DNA from 2 places in the Flavobacterium kingsejongi genome. Region 1 is predicted to be linked to the other one. Evidence: riboswitches for the same ligand, from Rfam matches in the RefSeq annotation. Region 1 holds a riboswitch; the other holds the start of a gene.

What was found. Region 1 has a riboswitch for S-adenosylmethionine ahead of FK004_RS07840 (homocysteine S-methyltransferase family protein). Riboswitches for the same ligand answer to the same signal wherever they lie in the genome.
Region 2: it holds a riboswitch for S-adenosylmethionine, as region 1 does, so the genes downstream of both, FK004_RS10510 (trans-sulfuration enzyme family protein) here and FK004_RS07840 (homocysteine S-methyltransferase family protein) in region 1, are expected to answer to the same signal.

The regions. Positions count from the first base shown of each region.
Region 1 covers NZ_CP020919.1:1,807,392-1,823,531, reverse strand. Annotated here, with positions in the region: gene FK004_RS07865 (prephenate dehydratase) at 1-6, opposite strand, end outside; gene gldA (gliding motility-associated ABC transporter ATP-binding subunit GldA) at 372-1,268, shown strand; gene FK004_RS07855 (acyloxyacyl hydrolase) at 1,281-2,375, opposite strand; gene metF (methylenetetrahydrofolate reductase [NAD(P)H]) at 2,559-3,515, opposite strand; gene FK004_RS07845 (vitamin B12 dependent-methionine synthase activation domain-containing protein) at 3,561-6,647, opposite strand; gene FK004_RS07840 (homocysteine S-methyltransferase family protein) at 6,699-7,697, opposite strand; SAM riboswitch class I at 7,928-8,032, opposite strand; gene FK004_RS07835 (hypothetical protein) at 8,172-8,705, opposite strand; gene FK004_RS07830 (OsmC family protein) at 8,882-9,334, opposite strand; gene metK (methionine adenosyltransferase) at 10,035-11,285, shown strand; gene FK004_RS07820 (carboxypeptidase-like regulatory domain-containing protein) at 11,360-14,050, opposite strand; gene FK004_RS07815 (GLPGLI family protein) at 14,260-15,099, opposite strand; gene FK004_RS07810 (sensor histidine kinase) at 15,219-16,140, shown strand, end outside.
Region 2 covers NZ_CP020919.1:2,389,309-2,405,448, reverse strand. Annotated here, with positions in the region: gene FK004_RS10570 (Fur family transcriptional regulator) at 1-303, opposite strand, end outside; gene FK004_RS10565 (MerC domain-containing protein) at 367-714, shown strand; gene FK004_RS10560 (alkaline phosphatase) at 925-2,343, shown strand; gene FK004_RS10555 (Na+/H+ antiporter) at 2,479-4,086, shown strand; gene FK004_RS10550 (carbonic anhydrase) at 4,149-4,778, shown strand; gene FK004_RS10545 (NAD(P)H-dependent flavin oxidoreductase) at 4,855-5,793, opposite strand; gene FK004_RS10540 (S8 family serine peptidase) at 5,816-7,429, opposite strand; gene FK004_RS10535 (DMT family transporter) at 7,731-8,633, shown strand; gene FK004_RS10530 (helix-turn-helix domain-containing protein) at 8,639-9,517, shown strand; gene FK004_RS10525 (TolC family protein) at 9,901-11,235, shown strand; gene FK004_RS10520 (HlyD family secretion protein) at 11,245-12,279, shown strand; gene FK004_RS10515 (MFS transporter) at 12,280-13,911, shown strand; SAM riboswitch class I at 13,997-14,105, shown strand; gene FK004_RS10510 (trans-sulfuration enzyme family protein) at 14,251-15,429, shown strand; gene FK004_RS10505 (homoserine dehydrogenase) at 15,607-16,140, shown strand, end outside.

The DNA.
Region 1 (16,140 bases):
TTCCATAACTTTTAGGCAAAAAAAAATCCCGATTTGCATCGGGATTATATATTGGTTCTGTAAATTAAATTCATTTAAATAACAATACGACAATCCCTATCCTCTTTCCAGAAGAAATAAAATGAATTGCTATAATAAAAACTGTTATTTTGCATGGTATGCGCTTGTAATTTTTTGCTAAAGTAATTGTTTTTTCAAATCAACACCAAAATGCAGGATCTTTTTTTGTTAAATTTAACACTATCACGTTATATTAAACGTTCTACTGTGTGATTCCAATAGTATTTTACTGACAAACCCAAGTCTTGCTTCGTGAAATATTCCGTCGAAACAAAAATGATTTTTTAGTACATTTGTTCAAAATTGCAGCTATGTCTATACTTGTTCAGAATATTTCCAAAAGCTACGGCACCCAAAAAGCACTTGATGCTGTTTCTTTCTCCATCAATAAAGGAGAGATTGTCGGTTTCCTGGGGCCAAATGGTGCCGGAAAGTCTACGCTAATGAAAATTCTGACCACTTATATCGATGCCGATGCAGGGGAAGCGGCTGTCAATGGTCATGATGTCCATCTTAACCCAAAAGCGGTACAACAATCGGTAGGCTATCTCCCGGAACACAATCCACTGTACCTGGACTTATATGTTCGCGAATACCTGGCTTTTAATGCGGATGTGTATAAGGTGAACAAATCCCGGATCGATGAAGTCATCACACTCACCGGCCTGACTCCTGAAGCACATAAAAAGATTGCCCAACTGTCCAAAGGATACCGGCAGCGAGTAGGATTGGCGAATGCATTACTGCACAATCCCGATGTACTCATTCTGGATGAACCGACTACAGGACTGGATCCGAACCAATTGGTTGAAATACGCCAGTTGATTAAAAATGTAGGAAAAGACAAAACTGTATTTCTTTCCACACACATCATGCAGGAAGTGGAGGCAATTTGCGACCGTGTCATTATCATCGACAAAGGCAGGATTGTGACCGACAAAAAAATGAATACATTACTACAGGATAAAGAGCAGGTTATTGAAGTGGAATTTGACTACAAAGTCGAAGAGCAGCTGATCGCCACCATTCCGCACCTGACTGCTTTTGTCAACACCCACGACATGATCTGGGAGCTGACTTTTACTTCCGATAAAGACATGCGTCCCGCTGTATTTGATTTTGCCCATGATAATGGACTCAAGACGTTACAACTCAATCAGAAAAACAAAAATCTGGAAGCTATTTTCCGGGAAATGACTAAAAAATAAGTTTTTAGCACCTTACAATCGGATCCCGAGGCTGAACTCTATCGCTTCGGCTTTGGCAGCATGCGTTTTTAGGGAGACTTCGGCAAAAATGGTTTCGCCAAAATAGTATTTGGCACCTATACGTTGGTAAATAGGGTCGAGGTAGTCCAAAGGACGATAGGCATAACACCCAATCTGGGTTTCTACGGAAAGGTGGTTAATGAACAATTCATGCCCTATAAACACACCAATTTTCTTATAATCAGTATCGGATTTCACTTTCCCGTTTGGGTTGTCCGCTACGATACGGTTAACGGTATCCTGCAGGTATTTCATCACGAAATAATCTGCCCCTATTTGTAGCGCACTCTTCCGGTTGATCCGTTTATCCACAAATCCCGAGTAGACATAAAAAGGAAGCTGTCCCGCCCCAATAAGATCACTTTCATTCACGCCTGACCTGAAAACCAGGTTGTACTTTAACGGCTGTGTAAATCGTACGGTATCCGTATTTTTAATGTATTCTGGCGTTTCGTCGGTATTGATGGTATAAGTCGCCCCCACGTTGAATGCAATTGTATTGGTACTGGTGTTGGGCGAACGAAGATTGGCATTTGAATGGTGGAAAAAAGAAACTCCGGCCTGAACACCAAAGCCCTTCCATAGATTTTCTTTCTTGAAGTTGAGTAAAAAATAGGTGGTAGGCATCCAATGTGTCCCATACGCTACATTTTCAGGATTGCTTACCGCATCATAAGGATTGGTAGTGTAAGCAACACCCTGTCCTACGCGGAGCATCAGGTTGCGCTGGAAAAAATAGAAGTTATAGTGCAGGTAAGCACCGTAATTTTTGCCAAGCACCTCATTTTTCATGTCCTCATAATGCAATGAGATTCCATAATCAGGATAATTATAACGGGATTCCCAGGCTTTATGCCCAAATGTTTTCCGGTTGACACTCAGCAGAAATCCATCGGGATGCCCTTTGATCAGTGGGGCTATGGCGTCGCTGTGTTTCAGTATATTCCCATAATAATAATTGGCATCAACGCTATACTGGTACCTGGGTGATTCTTGTGCAAACGTAGTCAGAGTAAAAATAAAAAACAGGTAAACGATTCGATGCATTGTTCCTTTTTAATGAAAAGCAAATATAAAGGATATTTTATTGGAGGAGCAAATGTCCCGTTATTATTTGAAAGGCCGGTTCCTGCTATCCCCTATATCTTTCCCCTTGTAAAGGACAAGAGGAAAGGATACCGGTTCTATCAGGGCTACATAAAATGGTACAGGCATTGCATACAACCCCGATTAAAAAACTGCCTTGGCAATTGCTTTGATATTCTCTGCTTTGCCCATAGAATAATAATGCAGCACCGGAATACCAGCCTGCAGTAATTCTTTACTCTGTTGGATACACCACTCTATCCCGATTTGTTTTACGGCTTCACTATCTGCCGCGCGAACTACTGCCATAATCAATTCATCCGGGATATCGACTTTAAACCGGTGTGGCACTAAATTCAGTTGTTTTTTGGTCGCTATGGGCTTCAATCCCGGGATTATCGGTACCGTAATGCCCTCTTTCCTGCATTTGGCTACAAAATCAAAAAACTTTTTATTGTCAAAAAACATCTGCGTAATAATGTAGGAGGCTCCATTTTTTATTTTCTGCTTCAGGAAATAAATATCGCTATCCAGGCTGGGCGCTTCCATGTGTTTTTCAGGATACCCGGCCACACCGATACAAAAATTGGTTGCAGAGGAATTTTGCAGCTCGTCATCAAGATAAATTCCCTGATTCAGACTGGTGATCTGGGAAACCAGTTCAGAAGCATAATGATTGCCTTCTTTTTCAGGTTTGAAATAGGTTTCATTTTTTACAGCATCACCCCGTAGGGCAACCACATTCTGGATTCCTAAAAAGTCCAGGTCAATCAGGAAATTCTCGGTATCCTCTTTGGTAAATCCGCCACAAAGGATGTGTGGGATGGCGTCTACCTGGTATTTATTCTGGATTGCAGAACAAATACCCACCGTACCGGGACGTTTTTTTACAATTTTCTTTTCCAGCAGTCCACTGGGTAATTCTTTGTATTCATATTCTTCCCTATGGTAGGTCACATCGATAAAAGGAGGCTGGAATTCCATTAGTGGATCGATGCTATCAAAAATAGACTGGATGTTCTGCCCTTTTAGCGGGGGTAATATTTCAAAGGAAAATAAAGGTTTTCCGTTGGCGTTTTCTATATGTTCGGTTACTTTCATGTCTGTTTTAGGTATTATTCTTCAGGATTCTGCTATCCTTATTTTTTAATCTGCAATATTGGGATTCAGCCATTTTTCGGCATAGTCATAGGAAACATTCCGGCGTTTGGCATAATCTTCCACCTGGTCTTTCTTGATTTTTCCCAGTCCAAAATACTTGCTCTCGGGATTTCCAAAATAATATCCCGAAACCGAAGATGCCGGCCACATGGCCATACTTTCCGTCAGGGTAACACCAATCTCTTCTTCGACCCGGAGTAATTTCCAGATGGTTGGTTTTTCCAGGTGATCGGGACAAGCCGGATATCCCGGTGCCGGACGAATCCCTTTATAGGTTTCTTTGATCAGGTCTTCGTTGGACAATACCTCATCGGAAGCATAACCCCAAATTTCCATTCGCACTTTCCGGTGCAGGAATTCGGCAAAAGCTTCTGCAAAACGATCCCCCAGCGCTTTGACCATAATCGAATTGTAATCGTCATGCTGGGCTTCAAATGCTGCAGCTTTTTCATCCACTCCAAAACCAGTCGTTACACAGAATGCCCCCATATAATCTTTTTTACCACTTTCTACAGGTGCTATAAAATCCGCTAATGCAATATTAGGAGCCGTTTTCGTTTTTTGGGATTGCTGCCGCAATGTCAGGAAAGTCTGCAATAGTTTCCCTTCATCATCGTAGAGTTCGATATCATCATCATTCACCTGATTGGCTGGAAAAATACCGTAAATTCCTTTGGCCTGCAGCCATTTTTCTGCAATAAGCTGTTCCAGCATTTTCTGGGCATCGGCAAATAATAACTGTGCCTGTTCGCCAACAACCTCATCGGTTAATAGTGCCGGATATTTCCCGTGCAGGTCCCAGGTCCTGAAAAAAGGAGTCCAGTCGATATAATCAACCAGTTCCTCCAAGCCTACTTCAATCGTTTGTGCACCCGTATTTCGGGGTTGTACTGGAGTAAAAGCTTCCCAGTCGAGTTGTAGTTTATTTTTTCGGGCTTCTTCCAGGCTCAGGAAGTTTTTGTCGCGGCTTCGGTTCAGGTAGCCTTCCCGCAATTCATCATATTCAGATCGCAGGCTCTTAAAATAGGCCTGGTTTGTTAGTTTATTCACCAGGTTACCCGCTACCGTCACCGCTCTTGACGCATCATTGACATGTACTACTGTTTCCCGGTATTCCGGGGCTATTTTCACAGCGGTATGCGCACGCGAGGTGGTTGCTCCACCAATCATAATCGGGATTTTAATATTTAGTTTGTCCATTTGCTTGGCCAGGTACACCATTTCATCCAGTGAAGGCGTAATCAATCCGCTGAGCCCAATGATATCGACATTTTCCCGAATGGCACTTTCTATAATTTTTTCCGGCGGTACCATGACGCCCAAATCGATAATTTCATAGTTGTTACACCCTAAAACAACGGAAACAATATTCTTCCCAATATCATGCACATCTCCTTTCACCGTGGCCATCAATACCCGGCCTGCACCACCCGCACCCGAAGGCGGCGCCAGCAATACAGCCAGGATCCGATCCAGTGCTTTTTGGGTGAAGTCCGTAAGTTCCAAAGTGGTAAATCGAAGCACACGATAGCCTTCTGCACGGTAAAACTGCCCACGTTCTTCTGGAGTCGTTGTTGTGGAAGGCAATTGGTTCACTGCATCTTCAATTTCGATAATCAGGTTTTCGGGAACACAGACAAAATCGGCGCAGTAGTCGCCTATAGTATAATTCCGGGTGAATTGAAACCCACCTAATCCACCTGCCAAAGCGGTTTCCAGAACCTCTTCGCCGGGAGTACCGATATTTTTATGGGTTTGGATGTAGTCCTCCAGTGCCACATAAGCCTCGGGGTTTTTATTTTTCCAGTATTCCGGTGTTTTCACACCGCCTTCAGGTATTGGAGGGCGTTTTTCAGCTTCTATAAAAGGCAACAAATAGGCAACGGCTTTTTTCATCACCCGTGCCGATTTCACCACCTGCGGCAGGAACATCTTCCCACTTCCAAATAAATCCCCGACAACGTTCATTCCCGCCATCAGGTTAATTTCGATAACCTCTATAGGCTTTGAAGCCAGTTGCCGTGCTTCTTCAACATCGGTTTCTATAAATTCGTCAATCCCTTTTACCAACGCGTAGGTTAGCTTTTCCTGTACCGGAAATGAACGCCATTCCTGCGCCTGCTTTTCGGTAACTTTAGTACCGCCTTTTACATTTTCGGCAAAGGCCAGCAGTCGTTCTGTAGCATCATCCCTTCGGTCTAACAGTACATCTTCGACATGTTCCAGCAGGTCTTTAGGGATTTGATCGTAAATTTCCAGCATTTCAGGGTTTACAATCCCCATTGTCATTCCATTCTGCACAGCATAATACAGGAAAACAGAATGCATTGCTTCCCGAACACGGTCATTTCCACGAAAAGAGAAGGATACATTACTCACCCCACCACTAATACTGGCATACGGAAGATTTTCTTTGATCCATTTGGTTGCCCGGAAAAAATCAACAGCATTCTGGCGGTGCTCTTCCATTCCTGTGGCAACCGGGAAGATATTCGGATCAAAAATAATGTCTTCAGCATGGAATCCTACCTTTTGCGTAAGCACATCATAGGAGCGCTTACAAATTTCAATACGGCGCTCATAGTTGTCTGCCTGCCCAGTTTCATCAAATGCCATGACAATAACCGCAGCACCATATTTCTTGATGAGTTTCGCCTGACGGATAAAATTTTCTTCGCCTTCTTTCAGGCTGATGGAATTCACTACACTTTTACCCTGTGCGATTTTTAATCCGGCTTCGATGATCTCCCATTTGGAACTGTCAATCATCACCGGAACGCGGGATATATCGGGTTCGGAAGCGATCAGGTTCAGGAAGGTCGTCATGGCATGAACACCATCCAGCATTCCCTCATCCATATTAATATCGATGATCTGGGCACCGCCTTCTACCTGAGTCCTGGCAATATCCAGTGCTTCTTCGTATTTTTCTTCTTTGATTAACCGTAAGAATTTCCGGGAGCCGGTCACGTTGGTACGTTCCCCTACATTCACGAAAACACTTTCGGGTGTTATGATTAAGGGCTCCAGCCCTGATAATTTTAAATATCTTTTACAGTCAACATCTGCCATTTTCTTGTTTCTTTTATGATCGTGCTGTACGGCACATTGTATTGATGCGTATTATTGGGCAACTACAGTACGCGGTGGATAAGCGCTGGCTACTTCCGCAATAAGGCGGATATGTTCCGGATTTGTTCCACAGCATCCTCCTATTATATTAATCAGGTTGTCTTCCAGGTATTCCCGGATCAGGACCTGCATTTCTTCAGGAGTCTGGTCGTATTGCCCAAAAGCATTTGGTAATCCGGCATTTGGATGGGCTGAAATATTAAAGCTGGTATTGTGGGATAATCGCTGCAGGTACGGCTTCAATTGATCGGCTCCCAAAGCACAATTAAACCCCACACTTAATAAGGGGATATGAGATATGGAAATCAGGAAAGCTTCTACGGTTTGCCCGGAAAGTGTTCTCCCGGAAGCATCGGTAATGGTGCCGGAAACCATGATTGGAATTTCAATATTGCGCTCTTCTTTCACTTCTTCGATGGCAAACAAAGCCGCTTTGGCATTGAGTGTATCGAATATGGTTTCTACCAATAGCAAATCAGAACCTCCATCAATAAGGGCTTCCGTTTGTTGCTTGTAGGCAATTCTCAGGTCATCAAAGGTAACTGCGCGATATCCCGGGTCGTTCACATCAGGCGACATGCTGGCCATCCGGTTGGTTGGCCCTATAGATCCGGCTACAAATCGGGGTTTTGCCGGGTTCTTTGCCGTAAACTCATCTGCCACTTCACGGGCAATACGCGCCGATTCATAATTAAGTTCATAGACCAGTTCCTCCAGATGGTAATCGGCCATCCCAATAGTGGTTCCTGAAAAAGTATTGGTCTCCACAATGTCGGCACCCGCTTCAAAATATTGGCGGTGGACGTCGCGTATTGCCTGTGGCTGGGTTAGGGATAACAGGTCATTATTGCCCTTGAGCGGATGTGGAAAATCCTTAAAACGTTCCCCACGAAAATCGGCTTCAGAGAAATTATACCGCTGTAGCATTGTTCCCATGGCACCGTCAAGGACCAGGATTCTTTCTTTTATTGCTTCGTTTATTCTTGACATACTTTTTATTTATTGATGGGTTCGTTACTCTCGGATTTTAATCCGGAGCTACGTCCTTAAAAAGTTCAATGTCTTTTTCATTTGCGCCAGCACCCTAGTGAGCTTCCCTATTGGAAAATCCAAATAGGTATGGCAAAAACAGCATGGCAAAAGCCGGAACTATTGGTTTCGAAAAAAATAATATGTGTATGTAATCAGGAAAAGCGGAGAATACCGGAAAGTATTTCTGTATGTTATCTATCCAATTTCTTGGTAGAATGTAGCACCTTCTTTAAAAGATTAAAGGGTTGCTAAGGCTTCACCGGGTCTAATCCCTCTGCCTTTCGTGATAACTGTCAATATGTTTATGAACACTGCAAAGTAATGCAATATGTTTGGAATTTACAACACTTTGCCCAAATTAATGCTGTGTGTGGCCTTTAGGCATTACGTCCCTGATATTTTTACTATACCCCCAGGACCAACAGGAAAAAGTTATACTGCTATTTCCAATTGCTTTTGCCTGGCTATCACAATAATTTTCTGCAGCAGTGCTTTTGCTGTTTCCATACTATTTTTCCCATCAGGATGCAGGTAGAAAAACTGCTTCCCGAATTTTCTCAGCAGTCCATTGATTTCAGTATTAAAAGCCGGATGCACTCTGGAGAGCGTATTATTTATCGAGATAATATCAAAATCATTACGGATCAGTGTATCGTAATCGCGGACCAACGTATCACTACCGGTAGCATCTATCGCAATCAGGTTTTCCAAATGCTGGGCTTTCAGATAGGCTACAACAGCTTCAAACTGGAATGGGATCGGGAACTGCGTAAAATTGGCTTCCCATGAGTTTTTAAGGGACTCTTTCTCAAAAAAGGCTACTGTTGAATTGGTAATAACTGGAAAACTCAGGTCCAGTCCTTCTTTTTCGAGTAGTACTTTCTGTTCTTTTATGGCACTGTTGATCAGGGTACTCCCGATGGTTCCAAGGCCAAAAACGACTATGTTTATTTTTTGAACTGACATATTTTTATTTTTAATTGTTGGGTTCAGGTTGATTAATTGATACGGTGCCTAAAAAAGAACTGTCTTTGACTGACATTTCAAAGACAGCCTTTTTACAAGCACAACAACCTAAACAAAATTGTGCTCTTCACAAATAACAAAAAAACAAATAACACCGTTTGATTCCAGTATTGCTTTTACGCAACATGGGAATATTCTTTATATAAAACCAGCTCTACCGGAGTGCTGTTGATCAGATTATCATATACGGGACTTCTGAACTGTACTATTTTCAACCATTGTTGCAGTTCTTCCAGGGTGGCTTCCGTTGTTGGCTTCAGCACGATTTCAATACGGCTGAATCCCGCACGTTCCCCAGTAGCGATACCTTCAAACTTTTGGAAATCCAAATCTCCCGAAATTTCTACCTGCAGGGATTTTAATTCGAAATTCAGCTCTGCGGCAACTACTTTTCCGATCTCATTGATACATCCGGCGAATCCGGCGAGTATATATTCATAGGGGCTCGCGCCACTGAGTTCGGGATAACGGGAATTAGTCCCTATCCTCACATCGGCATTTTGGGTTTTTACTACAAATTGTTCTTTGCTTCTGGCATATCCCAGAACGTTTATGGAAGTTGTACTCATGATTTTAGGTATATTGAAGTTGATGGTTTGTTACTGAAAATAAAAAAGCCCTTTTGGCCTGGCTGCCAAAAGGACTCTTCACTAGATATAAAAACTAAGATTAAGTCATTTCATTTGGCAATGGCAACAGCGATAGCAGCACATCATAATGCGGCAAATCATATTCATACAAATTGTTGTTCCTGCTGTCATTTTTATTTCTTTTTAGTGCTGCCAAAATTGGCTTGCTCCCGTTATTGAATTTTATATAAAAAAAAAGCCTCTGCGAATGGCAGAGGCTGAATGCTATATTTTAAAAAATTAAAATTATGCAAAAGAGTCCCCTGCGGAAAGATTCCACATCGTACGACACATATTGCAAATAGTAATTTTCATTTTTATTTCATTTTGATACTGCAAACTTCAGAACTATTTTTGGAATTACAATGCTCAAATCTAAACTTTAACATTTCAACCTTTTAGTATATATATTTAAATACTACGTATTTATATTTTTTTGAAATGGCCCTTTTTGCATATTAAATGGAAAAAAAAGTTAAGATTTATTTTCATTTCAAAAAGCTTTCATACATTTGCACTTCAAAATCCAGAGGAAAAATTTGAACTGATTGCAACCTCATTAAAAAATGCTAAAGCAGACTTTTCTTCTTTAGTACGTTGCTATCCTTTACTTTTTTCTCGTTTAACTTTAATAGAAATTATGGCATATTTATTTACGTCAGAATCCGTAAGTGAAGGGCATCCCGATAAAATTGCAGACCAGATATCAGATGCTTTAATAGATAACTTTTTAGCCTTTGACCCGGATTCGAAAGTAGCATGCGAAACTTTAGTAACGACCGGGCAGGTTATCCTTGCTGGTGAAGTAAAATCAAAAACATACCTTGACGTACAGCAGATTGCACGTAACGTGATTGAAAAAATCGGCTATACCAAAAGTGAGTATATGTTTGAAGCGAAATCATGTGGTGTATTATCGGCTATTCATGAGCAATCACAAGATATCAACCAGGGTGTAGACCGTACCAGCAAAGAAGAGCAGGGTGCCGGCGACCAGGGAATGATGTTTGGCTATGCAACCAATGAGACAGAGGATTATATGCCTCTTGCGCTTAACCTTTCCCATAAATTATTACAGGAACTGGCTGCATTACGCCGCGAGAATAGTGAGATCACCTACCTGCGCCCGGATGCAAAATCCCAGGTTACACTGGAATATGACGATAACAACAAGCCTGTACGCATTGATGCGATCGTTATTTCCACACAACATGATGATTTTGACGAGGAAACGGTTATGCTTGCTAAAATCAAGCAGGACATCCTGGATATCCTTATCCCAAGGATTATTGCTAAGAATCCACAATATGCACACCTTTTTAATGATGCTATCCAGTACCATATCAATCCAACCGGAAAATTCGTAATTGGAGGCCCTCATGGCGATACAGGACTTACAGGCAGAAAAATCATTGTAGATACCTATGGTGGAAAAGGCGCTCATGGTGGTGGTGCTTTCTCTGGTAAAGACCCGAGTAAAGTAGACCGTAGTGCTGCTTATGCGACACGTCATATTGCTAAAAACCTTGTGGCTGCAGGTGTAGCAGAAGAAATTCTGGTACAGGTATCTTACGCGATCGGTGTGGCAAAACCAATGGGGATTTACATCAACTCTTATGGCACTGCCAAAGTAAATCTTACGGATGGTGAAATTGCTAAAAAAGTAGAGGCTCTTTTTGACATGCGCCCTTATTTTATCGAGCAACGCCTAAAACTAAGAAATCCAATTTATAGCGAAACTGCCGCTTATGGCCACATGGGACGCAAACCTGAAACGGTAACTAAAACATTCCGTACACCAAACGGTGAAGAAAAAACAGTTACTGTAGAATTATTTACCTGGGAGAAACTTGATTTCGTAGAGCAGGTTAAAACCGCTTTTGGACTATAATTCAATTTCATTATACTAAAAAATGCTGTCCTAACGGACAGCATTTTTTTTTTTTGCTAAAAGCGCAACAGCTTTTAAAGATTGTATTTGAGTGAGAACATCAGGTATCTCGGCTGTACGATATATTGTGACGTCCGTGTAGAGAACTGGGAGAAACTATCATCATTCAGCGATTTTGTATTGAGCAAATTGGTCACCGTTACCCGGTATTCCCATTTGCTGTTCTTTTTCTGATACATCAGGTTCGCATTAAGGAAATCATACTCATTATCTACCGTTTTCAGATTGTTGGTATAGTGGTAATAATCGTATTCCGCCGTAAACGTAAAACTATCCAGGAAATAATAATCCATCCGGGCAAAAGGTTTTTGGGTGTAAAAGGTGGTATTATTATAATCGTTCATGGTCAGGTTATAGCCAATTTCCAGATTCGGCAGGGTTTTATAGTTTGTGGCTACTTTTGCAGTATACGACTGTGTAAAAGATTCAGTAGTATTGAGTGTTTCAACTGCAGTCACCGGATCAACCCTGATGTTATTAAATTTCGACCAGGCGATATTGGCACTCACGGAAGCTTTGTAGGAACCAAAAGAACGCCCATAACTTCCTGCCCCGGTCAGGGTTTCGTCTGCAAAATTAGAATTATAAGGCACAGAGGACTGATTAATACCGTCAAAAGCGGCTTTGGTCTTTACGGCATCCATCCTGCGGTTGTAATTCACATAGGCGAACACATTTGTAAAATTAAACATGTTGTACTTAAAATACCGAAGGGCATGATTCTGCGAAAGCGCATTTTCCAGCATCCTGTTTCCGCGGTAGAGGCTATTGTAATTGGTAAAAGTATACCCTTGCGCCAATTGGTTGATATCGGTAAAATCAGTGGTCATGGTATAATTGTACGTCAGCGTTTCCGATTTTTTGATCTGATACAATGCATACACATCTGGCAATGCACGGTAAAAATTATTTTTATATGCTGACCCTAACTGCTCATTATTCATACTGTAGGCATGGAAACTCACTCCGGGGTTGAAGGTGAATTTTCCGGTAATAAATTTATAATGCAGCGCCACAAAAACGTCATTAAAAGTATAATTCACATCATTTTTTTTATCGGCCCCGTCCAGGTTATTTCGATCAGAATTGTCTAAGATCTGGTAAATACTGGAATTAAAATTTTGATAGGAATAGGTATTCCCGACTGTTACATTGATATTGCTCTTTGGCGTAAGCATGTAATAATAATCGAATTTAGCATCCAGCTTGTTTGTCCTTACAAATCGCTCCTGATTGATATTAAAGCGGCTTTGATCGACCAGGTTCAGTGCAGCAAAGGGATTTTCTGAAAGATTTGCATTATAAAAAGGATCTTCCTGTTGGTAAAGATGCTGCATTTCAAAAGCATATACACTCTTATCACTTTTGGTATAATACAAATTCAGATTTTGATTTACGGATACCGGATCCTGCTTTTTATTGGCCAATATACTACCCTGCAAGTCGGACAACAGGTTATTATCTTCTACCTGTGAGGATGTTTTCAGGAAAACGTCATAATCAAACTGTAGTTTATCATTTGGTTTGTAACTGGAACTCAGTTTCAGCAATCCCAAATTACTTTTTTGGTGTGTCATATCAGTACGATTTTCCGTAGTCAGGATTTCCGATGAATTATTCCGGAATACCTGGGTTTTCGTCTGGGTTTCCAAATCCGTTTGTGTGGATGACAGAATTCCAAAGCCACTCAGGCTCCACGCTTTATTCACATTATAGGAAAAATTAGCCGCTCCAAACTGGGTTTCGATTTCCTTGGCGCGATTGTTCCGCAACAGGGAGATCCCAAGGTCATTGGACGATACATTAAAGTTTGTCCCCCCTTTTCGCATCATATTCCGGAACCCGCCACTAAACTTGAAATAATCCTGTGCTGTAAAAGGCACTTCTCCATTATTATTGAAATTAGTCATCAGGTTGATGCTGTATTTCGGGCTGTAAAAAAATAGCTTGGGATTGACAATATATCGCTCTCCTTCACCAATACTGACGCCCGCTGTCATATCACCAAACCAGAAATTCTTTTTGCCCTCTTTAAGCTTGATATTAAGCGCTACATTTTCTTCATTATTCTCCAGTTTTTTCAATGCGGAGACTTCGTTATAGTTGCGGAGCACCTGCACTTTATCCACGGCATCAGCAGGAATATTCTGTACGCCCAGTTTGGTATCTCCATCAAAGAAATCCTTTCCTTCTACCGTTAGTTTGGTTACTTTTTTACCTTCCACTTCCACTTCACCATCAGCATTTACCTCCACACCGGGAAGCTTTTTCAGGATATCGCCTAATTTCCTTTCCGCTCCTGTGGTAAAAGAGTCGGCATTGTAAATTATCGTATCCCCTTTTATGGTAACTGGCATTTCCCGCACAATTTCCACCCCATCCAATTCTATTCCGCCGGATTGCATGACAATCGTCTGGACCATACTTTCCATAGTAGTAACGATGCTGAGATCTTTAGGCTTATAACCGAGGTAACTCACTTTAATCGTATAATTGGAATTGGGCTTTAACGAGAGCTGGAACCTGCCTTTGTCATTGGTAATAGCATAAGCATCCATGACATTGGTGTTTTTATTGATTGCCATAACATTTGCCATTTCCAGCCCATGTGCCAGAGAATCTACCACAGCACCTTCAAACTTTACATTTTGGGCCTGTGACCACCCGGTCAACAGTAAAAATAAAAAAAACAAGACTTTATTCATTATGCAATTATTATAGAAGCGTTTCGCTATCGCGATTGGTTACTTCGTTGATTTTGATTGATGATGTATTCGGATTTCGGAAACTGCTCCATTCCAATCGCATCAAAGACAGGGCACCTTTCGGCATCATCTGAAAAAGAGGACTACACTGGAAAGAGTAAACGAAAACCAATAGCGTTAAAATTTGTGAGGAGTCGTAAATATATAAATTATTTATTCATTTCGATCCTGATATTGCCTTTCCCATCTTTCATTTTTTCCATTTGCTTTTCAATAATTTCAGTATATTCTTTTTTAGAGACTACTTTTCCTTTTTTAGGCATTTTAATCGTGGTCTTCTCTTTCGGATTTAGTACAATTTTTGAACATAGGATCATGTTGTTTCCGTCATTTACTTCCAGTATTAATCCTGGTAATCCCCAATATTCTTCCGGTCCCTGGCTCACTGGAATATCCGGAGTATACCAAACGGTGACCAATTTATCCTGTGGCTCCGGTTCCTGCATCATTTGTGTTCCTTTATTGCTTTGTTCCAGCTGTCTTTTCCCATAGGCCGCTTTTTCCTTTTCGGTCACTACAATCAGGGCAGTGGCTTTGTATACTGTATATCCGCCTATTTGTTTAGTTTCGTTTGTTAATTTCCAGTCCCAGTGTGGTAATGAATCGACGATCAGAAATTCTTTCCCGAAAAAATCTTTTTCAATCATTACCTTTTGGTCTTTTATATTTTTATATTGTTTTTCATCGCCCGTAGCATTGGAGGCTACAACTGTAGTCAGTCCGGACACTGGGGCGCTAAGCACCTGGGGCTGTTCATAAAGTGATGTTGTTTTATCAAATGTCAGGATAAATGTTTTTTCCATGCTTTTTTTTAATTTTTCCCGAAACTGATCCTGCATTGCCGGCGTCATTCCTCCTCCCTGAAATTGTATATCAGAGACTGCTCTTTTCGTTTCATAGGTTGCCTGTCCCTGGAAGTTCTGGGCTTTCACTATAGTTATCGTACTGATCATTAGGAAGCATGTCAGTAATGTAATGGCTTTAGTCATGGTTTGTGTTTTTATGATTTGGTTGTAAAGTAAACGCCATCAGTTTACATTTTGAGTTAAGCAATGTTAACGATTGTTAACGGCTCGTTTTAAATGTTTTTACTGTTTACTTTTGGAAAATGAAAAATAAGAAATACAATCCTATTTTACTTTTTATAACTATTGCCATATTGGCGACTATCGGATTACAGATTTATTGGAATATCAAAAACTATAAGGAGAACAAACTCCGATTGGTCAATGAGGTACAGATTGCCTTTGACAATAGTATTGACAGTTATTATCTTCTTGACTCCAAAAATGATCTTTTTTCCTTTAAAGAGCAATTGCCTGTAACCAACTATAGCACTGCGGAAAATATAGATTTACAACCTACAAAAACCAACGAAAAGCATTTGCCTACTGTAATTGTGGCAAAAAGGGAGGCTGAAAAAACCCAAATTACGATCAGTAACGATACCAATGCACTCCAAAAAAAGGATCCTCCTATTCCTTTCCCCATAACCTTATTCATTAAGAATGATTCAGGAGTCGTAAAAACCGACACGAACCCGCTTAAAATAAGCCCTAATAAAATTTCATCCGTTCATGTCTATAAAGGAAAGAGCAATCCGGAAAGTGCGACTCAGATTAAAAATTTCGCCACTAAACTTGTGATTTCAATGGTACGCGATTCTATTGATTTTACGAAAATCAGTGCAGCACTGGATCAGGAACTATCCCGGAAAAACATTCAGGTACAATATTCGATCGCATATTATAAAGAAAACAAACTATTTGATTATTTCCCCCGCCAAAAATTAGCAGCATTTCCGCTGGTCACCTATTCCAAATCCTCTTATCTTCCGCCCAAACAGAAATTACAATTGTCATTTTCCAATCCGGTAGCTTTAGTCTTTAAAAGGAGTAGTGTTGAGATTTTACTTTCTTTGTTTTTGTCTTTTTCGATTATCGGATGTTTGCTCTACTTATTAAAAACGATAAACAAACAGAAAAAAATTGATGAGATTAAGAATGACCTGATCAGCAACATCACTCATG
Region 2 (16,140 bases), 580 kb from region 1:
TATACACAGCACTTTTCCACATTTGAGGCAATTAAAATGTACATGATTATGGTTATGGCTTAAAGCACTATCACATTTCTGGCATAATGCATATTGCACAATCCCTTCCATTCCGGTTACTTTATGAATCTTTCCTTCATCGACCAATCGATCTAAAGCCCTATAAATGGTCACACGATCACAGGAATCTCCAAAAATTTTCTGAAAATCTTTATGAGCCAGTGCTTCTTTACGGGTGGTTAATATTTCAATAATCTGTGTTTTGGTCACAGAACTTCGCTCCCTTTTAATTTTCTTTTCCATGTGAAGTAAAAATAATATATATTTGCAACAATGTTGCGTTTAATAAATTTAGCACGATTACGTATGAAAAAAACTTCCACGGCTTCTTTTGATATTTTGGGAATATCCAGTGCCACCCTCTGCCTCATTCATTGCCTTGCATTTCCACTATTAACCCTCATTCCTTTAGGGGTGAGCCACAATCCGTGGATTGATTTAGCCTTCGCGGCCATAGGTGTTTTTGCTGTTGCAAAAATAACAAAAAAAAGCCACGTTATGGCGGTTAAAGTAATCTTATGGAGCTCGATAACCCTAATCCTCGCGAGCGTCATCGCCGACCTCCTAATCCACCATCATAGCAACCTGATGTATGTGGGTGCTACCGGACTAATAATAGGTCACTTTATCAATTTCCGTGCCCACAAACATTAATTTTAATTTTGAACAGCCTTATTAATTAAAGTGCTAATCAACCATAAATTTTATTTTATACCGATTCTATAGCCGACAGGGAGCTTAGGAGCATTATAACATAAAACGATTCCATCTTTTTTGTAACAAAGGACATAAAATAATAAAAACGTAACACTTGACCGTCAATAGTTATTTATCTTTGCATGTTTAAAAATTACAATACATACAATGGATAGAAGAAAATTTTTCAGAAACGGCTCCCTGTTTACCTTAGGAACCACTTTAATCAATCCTTTCCAGTTAGCAGCAAATGATGTAGGTTCAGACCTTTTTGAAAGCAGCAAGAAAGCCAAAAATATTATCTTCATGGTAAGTGATGGTATGAGTACCGGAACCCTGAATATGGCTGATCTTTTCCTAAACCGCAAAACCGGTAAAGGTTCCAACTGGTTACAGTTATATAAAGACAATAAAATAAAGAGAGCGTTAATGGATACTGCATCTGCCAGTTCTATCGTGACCGATTCGTCTGCTGCCAGTTCCTCCTGGGGCGGCGGTGTCAGGGTAAACAACGGATCTTTAAACGTTGGCCCTAATGGTGAAGAATATCTTCCAATCTGGCAGAAGTTCAAAAAAGCCGGAAAGATGGCAGGATGCGTTACTACAGTAGCCATTACCCACGCTACACCAGCTGGTTTTTGCATCAATAGTAAAAAAAGAAGTGCACAGGATGATATCGCAGAGATGTACCTTGACCTTGGTTTTGATGTGATGATGGGCGGTGGTAATAATAATTTTGATCCAGCAGTTCGAAAAGATAAAAAAGACGTGTATGCTGGTTTTTATGCTAAAGGCTACCAAATTGCAAAAACACGTCAGGAAATGCTTTCACTCCGAAACGACAAACCTATCCTGGGTGTATTTGATGAAGATGCCGTTCCCTATAATATTGACCGTATCAATACGCCGGAATTAAAATCCAAAATCCCTACCCTGGCAGAGATGGCTCAAAAAGCAATCGACAGGATGAAAGACCATAAAAAGGGTTTTGTGCTTCAAATTGAATCCGGAAAAGTAGACTGGGCAGCACACGGAAACGATATCGGTGGCTTAATCTACGACCAGATTGCACTCGATGAAGCGATTAAAGTGGCTATGGATTTTGCCGAAAAAGACGGAAATACTCTGCTGATCATTACAACCGATCACGGTAATGCAAATCCTGGTGTAATATATGGTAAAGATGCCAATACTAACTTTGATAGCATCCAGAAATACTCCCACACTAATGAAGTTATCTTAAACAGCTTTAATAATAGTACTACAGTTGCTCAGATCCGCGAGAAATTTGAGGCTACGAATGGCACTGCAGTAACAGAAGAAGAAGCTAAAATACTATTATCCTATTACAACGGACTGCACAAACAGGAGGACGGCCTTTACAATTATAAGAAACTCCCTTTCAAAGCTCTGGCTGAAATCCAACAGAAGTACAATTCTGTAGGCTGGATCAGTATGGATCACTCTGCCGATTATGTAGAGCTGGCAATGTACGGTCCCGGAAGCGATTTGCTGAAACCTTTTGTAAAAAATACAGACCTTCATTACCTCATGCTGGAAGCAGCAGAAGTGGAAAATAAATTCTAACTACCGAACGGAGTTTTACGACTCTTTCTGTACTATCTAAAATGCGATACCTAACATTATCGCATTTTTTTATTTTAACAAATTCCAAAAAATAATATATTTGGATATAATTTCACCCTTAACTCCTTGCTTACTATGTTCCAGGAAAAGCTACTATTGATCATATCGCTACTGTTTGCTGTTTCCATGTTGGTTATGCTGGGGGAAAAATTAAAAATCTCCTATCCTATTTTCCTGGTACTGGGCGGATTAATCATCAGCCTTATTCCGGGAATTCCGGTACTTCAACTTGAACCCGAACTGATCTTTACCATATTTCTGCCCCCGATATTATATGAAGCTGCCTGGTACACTTCCTGGCATCAATTCTGGAAATGGAAACGCCCGATCTCCATGCTCGCATTTGGGTTGGTATTTTTCACCTCCGGTATCGTTGCTTTTGTATCGAATGCTTTAATTCCGGGATTCACGTTGGCTTTAGGTTTTCTGTTGGGCGGAATTATTTCGCCACCAGATGCTGTAGCAGCTACTTCAGTACTGAAAGGAGTCAAGTTACCGAAGCGTATTATTACCATATTGGAAGGAGAAAGCCTGATCAATGATGCGTCGAGTTTAATTGTATTTCGTTTTGCCCTTGCTGCTGTAGTAACCGGACAATTTGTATTCCAGGAGGCCATAGCCGATTTTTTTATTGTGGGCTTTATGGGTATTGTCGTAGGATTGGCAATAGCGCATGTTTTTTATGTGATTCATCGTTTTTTACCTACTACGGCCAATATTGATACCGCACTTACCCTAATGGCACCCTATATTATGTATATCGCTGCGGAGCATTTTGAATTTTCCGGAGTCATGGCTGTGGTATCCGGCGGATTATTCCTTTCCTATCGTTCCCATGAAATTTTAAACCACACCTCAAGGCTTCAAACCTATAATGTGTGGGCGACAATCATTTTTATCCTCAATGGGATTATTTTTATTCTCATCGGACTGGAATTACCAGTGATTGTGGAAGGATTGCAGGGTTATACGTTGGAAGAAGGCATCAAATACGGCCTTATCATCAGTGCAATTACCATTGCCATCCGGTTTATCTGGGTCTATCCTATTGCATTTATCCCGCGGCTACTGAGTCGCAAAATCAGGGAAACAGAACCGAGCCCGGGATGGCAGGGCCCGTTTGTCATCAGCTGGGCGGGTATGCGTGGTGTGGTCTCCTTAGCTTCGGCACTGGCCATTCCCCTGACGCTAACCAATGGGGAATCTTTTCCACAACGTAACATTATCCTCCTGATTACTTTTGTTGTTATTCTCGTGACACTGGTCGTACAGGGACTTACCTTACCATTGGTCATCAGGCTGATCAAAATCAAAGAAACCGATGACCTCATACCGATTGAAGAACAAGATACGGCGGTACGATTACGATTGATGCGCGCTTCCCTGACCTATATCAACCGCTACCTTGCAAAAGATGTTGCTGAAAATGAATTGGTAGAAAATCTCAAAAAAAGAATTGAAAACGGAATCAAACTTTCTTCCGAACGGCTCGAATCATTAGAAACAACTGAAAACCAACACCATCAAATCCTCCGCTTCCGCGAAATAGAGCTTGAAATCCTACAGGCGCAACGGAAAGAGCTGATCGAAATCAAAAAACACCGGATTTTTGAGCATGAAGTAATCCAGAAACAAGAGAGCCGCCTGGACCTTGACGAATCAAAATTTAGTCCTAAAAATTAATATTATGGAAAAGAATAGCTGATATTCTGCTATCTTTATCTGGAAATTTATACCTGACAACTATGGAAATTAATAGAGTATTTGAAAATAATAAGAAGTGGATTGCTGAAAAACTCAGTATCAGTCCCGAATATTTCTCTGATTTATCCAAAGGCCAGGATCCTGATATTCTCTATATCGGATGCTCTGATAGCCGTGTAACAGCAGAAGAACTTATGGGCGTGGAACCTGGTGAAGTATTTGTACACCGTAATATTGCCAATATGGTCATTAGTATTGACCTTAATATGATGTCTGTACTGAACTATGCAATCAATTACCTGCACGTAAACCATGTGGTGGTCTGTGGCCATTATTTCTGTGGCGGTGTTAAAGCGGCCATGCTGGCAGAAGACCTGGGTATTTTAAATCCATGGCTTCGAAACATCAGGGATGTGTACCGGATCCATAAAAAGGAACTGAATAGCATCGAGGACGAAACAGAAAAATACAACCGCCTGACGGAACTCAATGTACGGGAACAATGCATCAACCTGATTAAAACTTCGGATGTGCAAAAAGCCAATAAAGAAAGAGGGCTTCAGGTACACGGATGGGTATTTGACATCCATTCCGGCAAGCTGATCGATTTGAAAATCGACTACGACCACGTCGTTAAAGATATTATTGACATTTACGACCTGGGTAATTAACTCTACCAGCATACCAAAAAAAATCCTCTGCAACGCTTTTATACGTGTGTAGAAGATTTTTTGTTTAGTTTAAAAATTAGAAGGAAGCCACTTCCTGTTTTGCCAAGGCAAATTCATTCATCATATCGTCAATAATTTGCCGGGCAGATTTAATTTCGTGGATCAGTCCCGATATCTGGCCTATTTCCAGTTCGCCTTCGATGAGGTCCCCTTCAAACATTCCCCTTTTAGCTCTCGCTCTTCCCAATAGTAATTTGAGATCATCAGGTGTTGGATTTTTAGTATACAAGTCGGCCAAATCATTATAGAACTTATTCTTTAACATACGTACCGGAGCGAGTTCTTTCAACGTGAGTTGTGTATCGCCTTCTTTGGCTTCCACAATCATCTGTTTGAAATCAGGATGCAGCGAAGCTTCGGAAGAAGCTGCAAAACGGCTCCCTACCTGTACGCCATCCGCCCCGAGGACCATCGCTGCCATCATGCCCCTTCCGGTAGCAATACCTCCGGCCGCAATCAGTGGAATCTGTATTTGTTCCCGTACCATAGGAATCAGTGTAAGTGTAGTACTCTCTTCCCTTCCATTATGGCCTCCGGCTTCAAAACCTTCAGCAACAACTGCATCTACCCCAGCATCCTGTGCTTTTAGGGCAAATTTGGTACTGCTGACCACATGGACTACCGTAATCCCTTTCTCTTTTAAAAATGCTGTCCACGTTTTAGGATTTCCGGCAGAAGTAAATACAATCTTTACCTCTTCTTCTACAATAATATCCATGATTTCCTCAATATTAGGGTACAGCATCGGAACGTTTACGCCAAACGGCTTATCGGTAGCTGCTTTGCATTTTTGGATATGGGTGCGTAAAACACCTGGATACATCGATCCCGCACCTATTAAACCTAATCCACCTGCATTACTCACTGCACTGGCCAGTTTGTATCCGCTGGTCCAGATCATTCCTCCCTGTATGATTGGGAATTCTATTTTAAAAAGTTCTTTTATGCTATTCATGGTATGCTATCTCTTGACTTAATTATTTTTTACTAATTTTCCCGGTACGGGTACCATTTGCTGCGGCAAGGCTATAAAAATAAATCCCGGTATTCAAATTCCCAACTTCTATGGAAGGATGTTCGGCATTTATTTCTTTTTGGGCTATCATCTGTCCAAAACTGTTGTATAAAGTCAATGTGGCTTTATCCGTAGTAACCGGCAATTTAAAATACAAAATTGCATCTACCGGATTGGGATAGGCTACAAAAGGCTCCAGAACTGAATCCGCTACGGCCAGCGTTGTGCTCAATGCCTGGGCAAAATCGGGAATCCCATACCCATATTGGTCATTGGGAGCCGTAAAACGATCTGAAGACTGCCGGATAATCTGGACAATCTCAACATTTGTTTTTGTGGGTAAGGCCTGCCACAAACTCGCGACCATACCTGCAATGATCGGTCCTGAAAAAGAAGTGCCGTTATTGGTTGCAATCGTGCCGGTAGTACCCGACACTACAGCAGCCTGCCCCTGGGCCATAACATCCGGTTTTATCCTTCCGTCGGCGGTGGGCCCGACAGAACTAAAAGCGGCATAATTTTCTGTAGCTGTTACAGCACCTACAGTCAGCACATTGAAAGCATCTGCCGGAGTCGCAATATAATGCCAGGCGGTACTCCCATCGTTACCCGCGGAAACGACTACAATCATACCACGTGAAAAAGCGATATCAGCACCACGGGCGATAAAAGAAGTAGTACCATTCATATCGGCATAGGTATAGCTGTAGGCCGGATTATCATAATTATTATATCCCAAAGAAGTATTGATTACATCCACACCCAGGCTATCGGCCATTTCCGCGGCTTCTACCCATAAAGATTCTTCCAATGGATTTTCACTTGCCGCATTCTCGGTGATAAAAAGATAATAAGAAGCATCCGGTGCCGTACCGACCAGGCTGTTTTCTTTATACCCTCCCATAGTAGACAATACCATTGTACCGTGTGAATTACCAGTATACATATTTTCATTGCGGTTTACAAAATCATACCCGCCTAAAATCTGATTATTATTCAGTAGCCTTTGAAAAGGCTGTGCCGTATTCACCCCGGGAAAGCCGGCATCCAATACGGCAATAATTTTTCCACTTCCCGTATAGCCCTGTTGGTGCAGCAATTGGCCATTCAACATCTGGATTTGGTTCGAAGATGTTCCATAATTAAAATTTGCCGCTGTTTCCTGGTTTTTATTAGCCATGGTAACCGAAGATTGTATCGTATTTTTTCCTGCAACATTCAGGGCTTTATTGGCAAAATCAATCCGTGTTACAAAGTCCAAAGTCAGTAAGGCATTGATATCGTTTTGTGCTCCACGGATGTGAAGCGCATTAAGCCATTTGGATTTTGCCATAACCGTTATTCCAGATGCAGCAGCAATTGCAGCACTGTAAGGTTCGTATACCGGCAGATCTTTACTATCCAACGGAATATTTTGATTTGCTCTTCTGTCTAATGCTCTTTGACTTAGCATTTGTAGTGGATTATCGAGGTACTGCTGTGCATTGGGTTTGGCTGTAAAATACACCCAGGCATCCTGTTGTGCCAATCCTGCAAATGAGGATAATACCAACCATACTAACATTATTTTTTTCATTCCTTCGTTTTTGCAAAAATTTGAATAAACTACCGCTATCACTGATATTTTGAAAATCTTTAAGAAGCCTGTAGTTTTAGCCATTTATGCTATTATTTACTGTATAAATGAAACTGCCACATCTTACTATTACGTGTTAATCACAATATAGGTTGGTCAAAGCTACAAAATTCTTTTTTCAATCCTCTATACACCCGGCAAACTACGCTACTGAAAAGCATCCTAAAAACTGAATATAACCGCAAAAACTGCTAAATTTGCTGAATCATACACAACTGCTGTATCAAACAAAAATAACCCCATGATTTATATTTTTCTAAGCATTCTCTGTAGTGTTTCCGTTGGTGTTTTATTAAAAATAGCCAAAAAATATACTATAGATATTGTACAGGTCATCACCTGCAACTACGTCATTGCCTTGTTGCTTTCCTATATCAGCTTTCGCCCTGACCTGTCAGTCGTAACGTCAGAGGCTCCTTGGGCATGGTATATCGCACTCGGAATATTATTACCCTCTGTATTTTTATTTTTGGCCGCTTCGATACGCCACATGGGAATTGTAAAAACGGATATTGCCCAAAGGCTTTCACTTTTTATCCCCATACTGGCCTCTTACTTCATTTTCCATGAAACCATCGCCGAGCTTAAGCTTACCGGATTAGCCATTGGTTTCCTGGCTGTATTTTTTACTCTGTACAAAAGCACTACTACCGGAACAACTTCCCAAAAGTGGTTATATACCGCTGTAGTACTTTTAGGATTTGGTACTATTGATATCCTCTTCAAACAGATTGCGGCTTATACTCCCATTGCGTATACTACATCTTTATTCGTTGTATTTGTATGTGCCCTGGTAATGGCACTACTTTTTACCCTTTATGAATTCGTAGCACAAAAAAGCACTTTCAACAAGAAAAATATTGCTGTAGGAGTACTATTAGGCGCTTTAAATTTTGGAAACATTCTGTTTTACCTGAAGGCTCATAAAGCTTTTTCCAGTAATCCTTCCACTGTCTTTGCGTCTATGAATTTAGGTGTAGTCGTATTGGGGAGCCTGATTGGTATCTTTGCTTTCCATGAAAAAATGAACCGGATCAATTATGCCGGAATCCTTATGGCAATTGCAGCCATTATCCTGATTACACTATCCCAGTTGAATTACAGCTATGCCGATTTAACAGCTTACATCGCTACTTTATTTTAAACGACATGAAAAAGATTACGACCTACTCCATAGAGCACCATCAGAAAGTATTCAATTTATCCAGTAATAAAAAGGATTTTTTCTTTGTGGAATTAGGTAAGAACAGTCTTTTCAATTCTGAACCGAGGCGTTCTGAAACCTATTCGATTAGTTTTTTAAAAGAAGGAGAGGTCATCTCGCAAGCAGGATTAACCACACAAACTATAAAAGCGCCTGCAATGATTGCGTTGGGGCCAACAGTCGTCCGTACGGTTCGGGAAACGGAAAACCAACCCCGGATGGAAATTATCTTTTTCACAGATGATTACCTGCTGGCCAACCGTTCAAACGTTTTCTACCTGATGGAATTTGATTTTTTCGATAATGAGGAACAACATACGTTTAGCCTAAATCCGGAACAGGCTCGAAAAATAGAGCGTATTTATGACATGATGAAAGACACGCTTCGGGAACACCATTACCATGAGCAGGAAATCATTCGGAGCTGTATCTATATCCTCATCCATGAACTCAATTCGTTCCACAAACTCCAGGAATCACCGGAAAGCCATTTTAACGAAAAGATGTCTCCCATCCTCGTTAACTTTAAAAAATTACTGAACAAAGAATACCAAAAACAACGGTCGGTCAACTTCTATGCGGACAAACTAAATATAACCGCCAAGCACCTCTCAGAGATCTTAAAAAAGCAATCCGGAAAAACGGCCGGTGAATGGATTAATGAAGTTATCATATTGGAAGCCAAAGTACTACTTCAAAACAAAACACTCTCCGTTGCGGAAGTCAGCGAATTTCTCAATTTTTCGGATCAGTCCGTTTTCGGCAAATTCTTTAAAACACATACCGGACTGACCCCATTGCAGTACAGAAAAACGACGATATAGCAATATCGACGAAAACTGCCGTGTTTCCGACTTTTTTTTAACAAGAAAGCGAAGGAACTTTGCAGTGTTAAAATTAATGTATGAACCCTACAGGCGTAATAGTCCAAAATACTTTTTCCGGAAATCAAAAAAAGGCGCTAAAGCGACTTTTTTTACCGATTATCCGAGCAAACAAATTACATACAACTATTTTTCGGCCTAAAATCGAAAAACAAAAATCGCTTCAATGCGAGTAGCGTTGTATTTTATACGTCCATTACTTTTACTTTATCACACCCACAATTCTATTTTTCATACCCATCGCTAAAAAACAGCGAAGAATTGCTGATTTCCTAAAACGACGAAAAATTAATTTTCTATCCATTTTATAATTCATACTAACTGTGAAGCATTTTTTATTTAATTATCTGAGCTTGTTGTCTGCCTGTTTTTGCTTGCTGGGAAATACTGTAATAGCACAGGAGAAAAGCCCCACAACATATGTACTGAGTATTGAAGAGGCCTTGCAGCTTGCAAAAGCCAACAATGACCATATTAACAGTGCCAAACTGAATACTGAGGTTTCCGAGTCGGAATTAAAAGAGGTAAAAAGCCACGCACTTCCCCACGTTATGGCACAGGCCACTGGAAAAAGGCTTACCAATGCCACTTTGTATGAACACGGGCTTTCGGGTTCGGAATCTTTACCGCCTCCACCGAGTAGCTATCAGGCTACTATGGGACTGGAAGCTTCTTTCAACCTGTATTCCGGTGGAAAACATGAAGCGGCTATCGAGGAATCGGAAATCCGTAGCCGCCTGGCAGCGATCAACCTGCAACAGCAAACCGGTAGCATTTCGCTGCAGGTGCTGCAACATTATCTGGAAATGATTCGCTTATCACGTCTTGACAGCCTTTACAAAGACCAGATAAACCGGGAGAACTTACGCCTCAAAAACATTAATGCCTTATACAAAAATGGTAAAGTAACCCGAAGCGATGTATTACGGGCAGAGATCAACCTATCCAACCAGCAATTTGCCAAAACAGAAAATGAAAGTACCATCCTGATTTTCAACAATCGCCTGAACGTGCTGTTGCACCTGCCGGAAAAAAGCCATATTATCCTGAGTGATACTGCTGTTGTAAATACCATCCCGGATGCATCCAACATTATCAATGCTTCGGCAAGCGATTCTTATACCTTACAGGCAGCACATGAAAACACGGAATTACAGCAAAGCCGCATTAAAAGTGCCAAAAGCAATTATTATCCGTCCATAGAACTCATTTCTGCTTATGGTTATAATTATCCGAATTATTTGATCTATCCGTATGTTGATCAGGTATATGCTATCGGTTTTGTAGGAGTTAAAGTGCAATATTCCCTATCCTCACTCTACCAGAACAACCATAAGGTGAATGCTGAAAAAAAACGGCTGGAAGAAACACGTATTAATGAAAATGCTGCCCACGATAATGCAAAACTCGAATTATCATCGCTACAGATTAAAGTGGAAGACATGCGGGAGAAAATTGGAATCGCACAGAAAAACATTGAACAGTCACAGGTAAATTATAAAATTGTAAGTACCAAATATTTTAACCAACTGGCTTTACTAACCGACCTTCTTGAGGCAGACAATCTTTACCTCCAATCGAAATACAGGCTTATTGAAGCACAAATTTCAATGCTGAATTACTATTACCAGATTCTTTACACAACCGGAAAACTTTAAAAAATACCAATGAAGACTAAATCAGGCAAAAAATTTAATTACTTATTCAATGGCGTTGTCCTACTTGTAATGGCCATTACCCTCATTTTTTTTCTACGCTACCTGATCCATTCCCGAAATTATGAGGAAACCAATGATGCTCAGGTGGAAGCTTATATCAATCCTATTTCGGCCCGTGTTGGCGGATACATTCAAAAGATCAATTTTGAGGAGCATCAGTATGTAAAAAAAGGCGATACGTTAGTGATCATCGACAATCGGGAATATACCGCTAAAGTTATGGAAGCCGAAGCAGCCCTTGAAGATGTAAAGGCACGGCTGGTCGTACTCGATGCCACCATACAAACGGCACAAACCGGAACTGCGGTGAACAGGGATATGATTGCTTCCGCAAAAGCTAAACTCGTCGAGAAACAGCAGGACCTGAAACGCTATAAAAATTTATTGCAGGAAGAGGCGGCAACCTTACAGGAATTTGAACAAACGCAGGCAAAATATGATGTTGCCACAAGTGAGTTCAATGCCACCCGAAACAACCTGAAAACCACCCACTCCAAAATTGAAGAGCTGGAATCCAATCACGGACTATTGAAAGCAGAGATCAAGCAAAAAGAAGCCTTGTTGGATTATGCCAAAATCAATCTGGAATATACTGTGATTACCGCTCCATATTCCGGAAGGCTGGGGAGGAAAACGATACAGGAAGGGCAACAGATACAGGCGGGACAAAGCTTGGTTCCCATTATCAATGAAAACCAAAAATGGGTAACCGCCAATTTCAAGGAAACCCAAATCCAGGATATGCATGTAGGCCAATCGGTTGAGATTAAAGTGGATGGTTATGACAATACGGTATACCAAGGCACAATTGAAGCGATTGCCGGATCTACGGGATCTAAATTCTCCCTGCTCCCTGCCGATAACTCCACGGGAAACTTTGTCAAAATTACTCAACGTATCCCCGTAAAAATAAAATTTTCAGAAAAAGACATAGAACAAATAAAAGCCGGGATGAATGTAATTGTTTCGGTAAAAAAGAACTAAATGGACAAGAATATCTATTTTAAAGAATGGATCCACAACTGGAACTGGGGAATGCGAACTGCATTGTTCCTGATCCTCCTGTTTTCTATTGTCCAATTTTCCCTGTTCTCCCTGACCCAAAATTATGTAATTTCCTATTTTGGCGCACAGCCGGAAGATATTACTTTTTCGATTCAGGTTACTTACATTTCACTGCTATTCTCGCTTCCGTTACAGGTACGTTTCCTGAATTATTTCAACACCCAAAAATACCTGATTACTGTATTATTGGTGGGAATATTCCTGAATTTGCTCCTGATGAAAACCAATGATATCCAAATGTTTATCCTCTTACGATTTTTCCAGGGTATCATTATCAGCCTGATTGCAGGAGGAATGCTGACCTTAATTTTCTCCAGGCTGCATAACGAAAAGAAACAGGCAGTCGGTTATTCTGTTTTTTATGGAACGCTATTGGGAAGCAGCGTGGCAGCGGGTGCACCTACTGCCTGGATTATCGATAATATGGACTGGAGGATGATTTATTACATCGTAATCCTCTTTCAGATCCTTTCGATTATTATTGTATTGCTTATTTTCAGGCCGGAACGTACCCATAAAAAATACCCATTATATCAAATTGACTGGAAAGCGTATATTATCATGGGAGCCGGAATGTTGGCCGTAGCCTATTGCATGGTGTATGGCCCAAAACACTATTGGTTTGAAGATCCTACAATTGTTTACACGAGTTTTGCTGCTATTTTCCTGATTGCATTATTTGTTTTACGCCAGCTAAAAAGTAAAAGGCCCATTATCCATTTTAGCATTTTCAGGTCCGGAAATTTTATCATCGGGCTGATTTTACTCGCCCTTTTTTACGGGCTAAAAGACACGATCAATTTAGTCTACAACTATGTGAGTGTTATGGCACAATGGTCAAATTACCAATACATCCAACTCGCTTTTTTTAATATTCTGGGGATGGCAATTACGATGTACATAGCTTCCCAACTGGTCATGAAAAAACGATTCCCACTGCACTTTTTCCTGGTTACGGGTTTTGCGCTTATGCTGGGATTTAATTATTGGATGTATTGCATCATGAGCAGTGATTTGGCATTTACCGATTTAATCATTCCTATCTTCCTGCAGGGAGCAGCATCAGGTATGTTATTTGTCCCCATCGCGACTTTTATATTGGCTTCTGTTCCGGTGACTACAGGAATATCAGGCAGCCTTGTAGCGGGAAATGTGCGTTTTTTCACCACACTGAATTCTTTTGCAGGATATTATACCCTCCAGCTTTTTTACAACCAGCACTACAAAGAGCAGTTCCTCGCCTACTTGACGCCTTATGATACGGTTTATAACGAACGTAATGCCGCTTTGGTCCAATCGTATATTGGAAAAGGATTCAACCTGACAGAAGCAACTGCGCTTGCCCGGGCTTCGATCATGCAATCGGTAAAAACCCAAAGCCAATTGCTGACCAACCAAAGTATTTTTTTATTGGTCTCTGTGTTGCTTTTGGGCATCATTTTAATCACCCTGATTGCATTCCTTTTCAAAAAGAGAATGCCTAAATCCAAAAATAAGGCTGTTTTAGCTACAGAAACACACACAATAACTACCTACAAAACAACACTTTAAAAAATAATTTTAAAATTTAAAATAAATAATTTGGTAAAACCATTTATTATGCTCTAAATTTGCACTCAAGTTCTTTAAAAGATTATTCTTATCCAGAAAGACCGAGGGAATTGACCCGATGACGTCTTGGCAACCTGTTCACATGTGAATAAGGTGCCACATTCAACCCTTGCTTTGGCAGGGATAGATAAGCTTAGAAAATAGTACATAATACTTCAACATATTATATGCTCTTCTGACTTATCGGGAGAGCATTTTTTATTTCCGCTCTTTCGATATCTGGTTTCGAATGTTTTTTATTGATTAAAAAATATAAAAACATTTTTAAAACATTTCAAAATGAGCGAACAAACACAAATCCTGAACAGCATTCCCGTAGATCCATTAACCGGTTCCATTTCTGTACCAATTTACCAAACTTCCACTTTCGTACAGGAAGCGCCAGGTGTCCACAAAGGATACGATTATGCCCGAAGCAATAACCCGACCCGAAAAGTACTGGAAGATATTATTGCAAAACTTGAAAACGGTACAAACGGCTATGCTTTTGCCAGTGGACTTGCTGCAATCGATGCTGTAGTCAAACTATTGAAATCCGGCGATGATATTATTGCTGTAGATGATATTTATGGCGGCGCATTTCGGTTATTCACCCATGTCTATGAAAAATTTGGCATTAGTATCAACTATGTCGATTCGACAAATGCTGCTAATATTGCAAATGCAGTAACAGACAAGACAGCACTGATCTGGATTGAATCCCCGACCAATCCTACCCTTAAAATATCGGATATCCGTGCAATCGCCAAAACGGCCAAAGCACATAACATCCTACTGTGTGTGGATAATACTTTTGCTTCCCCGGTATCCCAAAAACCAATTGACCTTGGGGCTGATATTGTAGTGCACAGTGCCACAAAATACATTTCCGGACATAGCGATATTATTGCGGGATTGGTTGTTACTGCTACTGAAGAATTGGGAGCCAAGATTAAATTTATCCAAAATGCTTCCGGCGCGATACTCGGGCCTTTCGACAGCTGGTTGGCCATACGTGGTATCGAAACCCTTTCGTTACGCATTCGTCAACATGCCGAAAATGCACAACAGATAGCGGAATACCTGATCGAAGAAAAGCTAATCAAAAATGTGTATTATCCAGGGTTGCCAAGCCACCACAATCATGAGATTGCCAAATCACAACAAAAATATTTTGGCGGCGTGATTGCTTTTGATCTTGTGATTGATGACAAAGCACTAGCTTCCAAAATCGTCTCTTCTACAAAACTGTTCAAACTGGCAGAAAGCCTTGGAGGCGTAAAAAGCCTTTGTTGCCTGCCGTGTGAAATGACCCATAAATCCATTCCGGCTGAAAAACGCTATCAATCCGGAGTAACCGATAGCCTGATTCGCCTTTCTGTAGGACTCGAAGATGCAGAGGACCTGATTGCCGACCTGAAACAGGCTTTTGCCAGTGCAGTACATGAAAACATCACCGAAACCGCCAACGTACTCTAATAATCCTCGAAGCTCTATTCGTTACTTTCAGGCAGTGTCTTTTTGTTTTGCCTACCGGGGTGACCCCACTTTGTTCGCCATCGCAAAAAGCACGCTGCTTCTCTTTCTGCAAGCCCACTATTTCCAAAAAAAAGTGTGCCTGCATTCCAAAAAATAAAATCTCTTTTAAGAAATACAATGTCAAGAAAAAAATTAAATATAGGATTATTCGGTTTCGGCTGTGTCGGCTTTGGTTTATATGAAGTCCTCCAGAAAACACCAGGCTTAAAGGCCAACATCAAAAATATTTGTGTAAAGGATAAAAATAAAGCGCGTGAAATCAGTTCAGACCATTTTACCTTCGATAAAAATGACATCTTTAATGATCCGGAAATCAATGTTATTGTAGAACTCATTGATGATGCCGATGCTGCTTTTGAAATTGTTTCCACCGCTTTAAAAAGTGGAAAGGCAGTAGTTTCCGCCAACAAAAAAATGATCGCGGAGCATTTTACAGAATTGCTCGAACTGCAACGTAAATATAATGTACCGCTATTGTACGAAGCTGCCTGTTGCGCCAGTATGCCCATCATCCGGAATCTGGAAGAATACTATGACAATGACCTGCTGGAATCTATTGAAGGTATAGTAAACGGCTCGACCAATTACATCCTGACCAAAACATTCAAGGATAATATCTCCTATGACGAAGCCCTGGCTGAAGCCCAACAA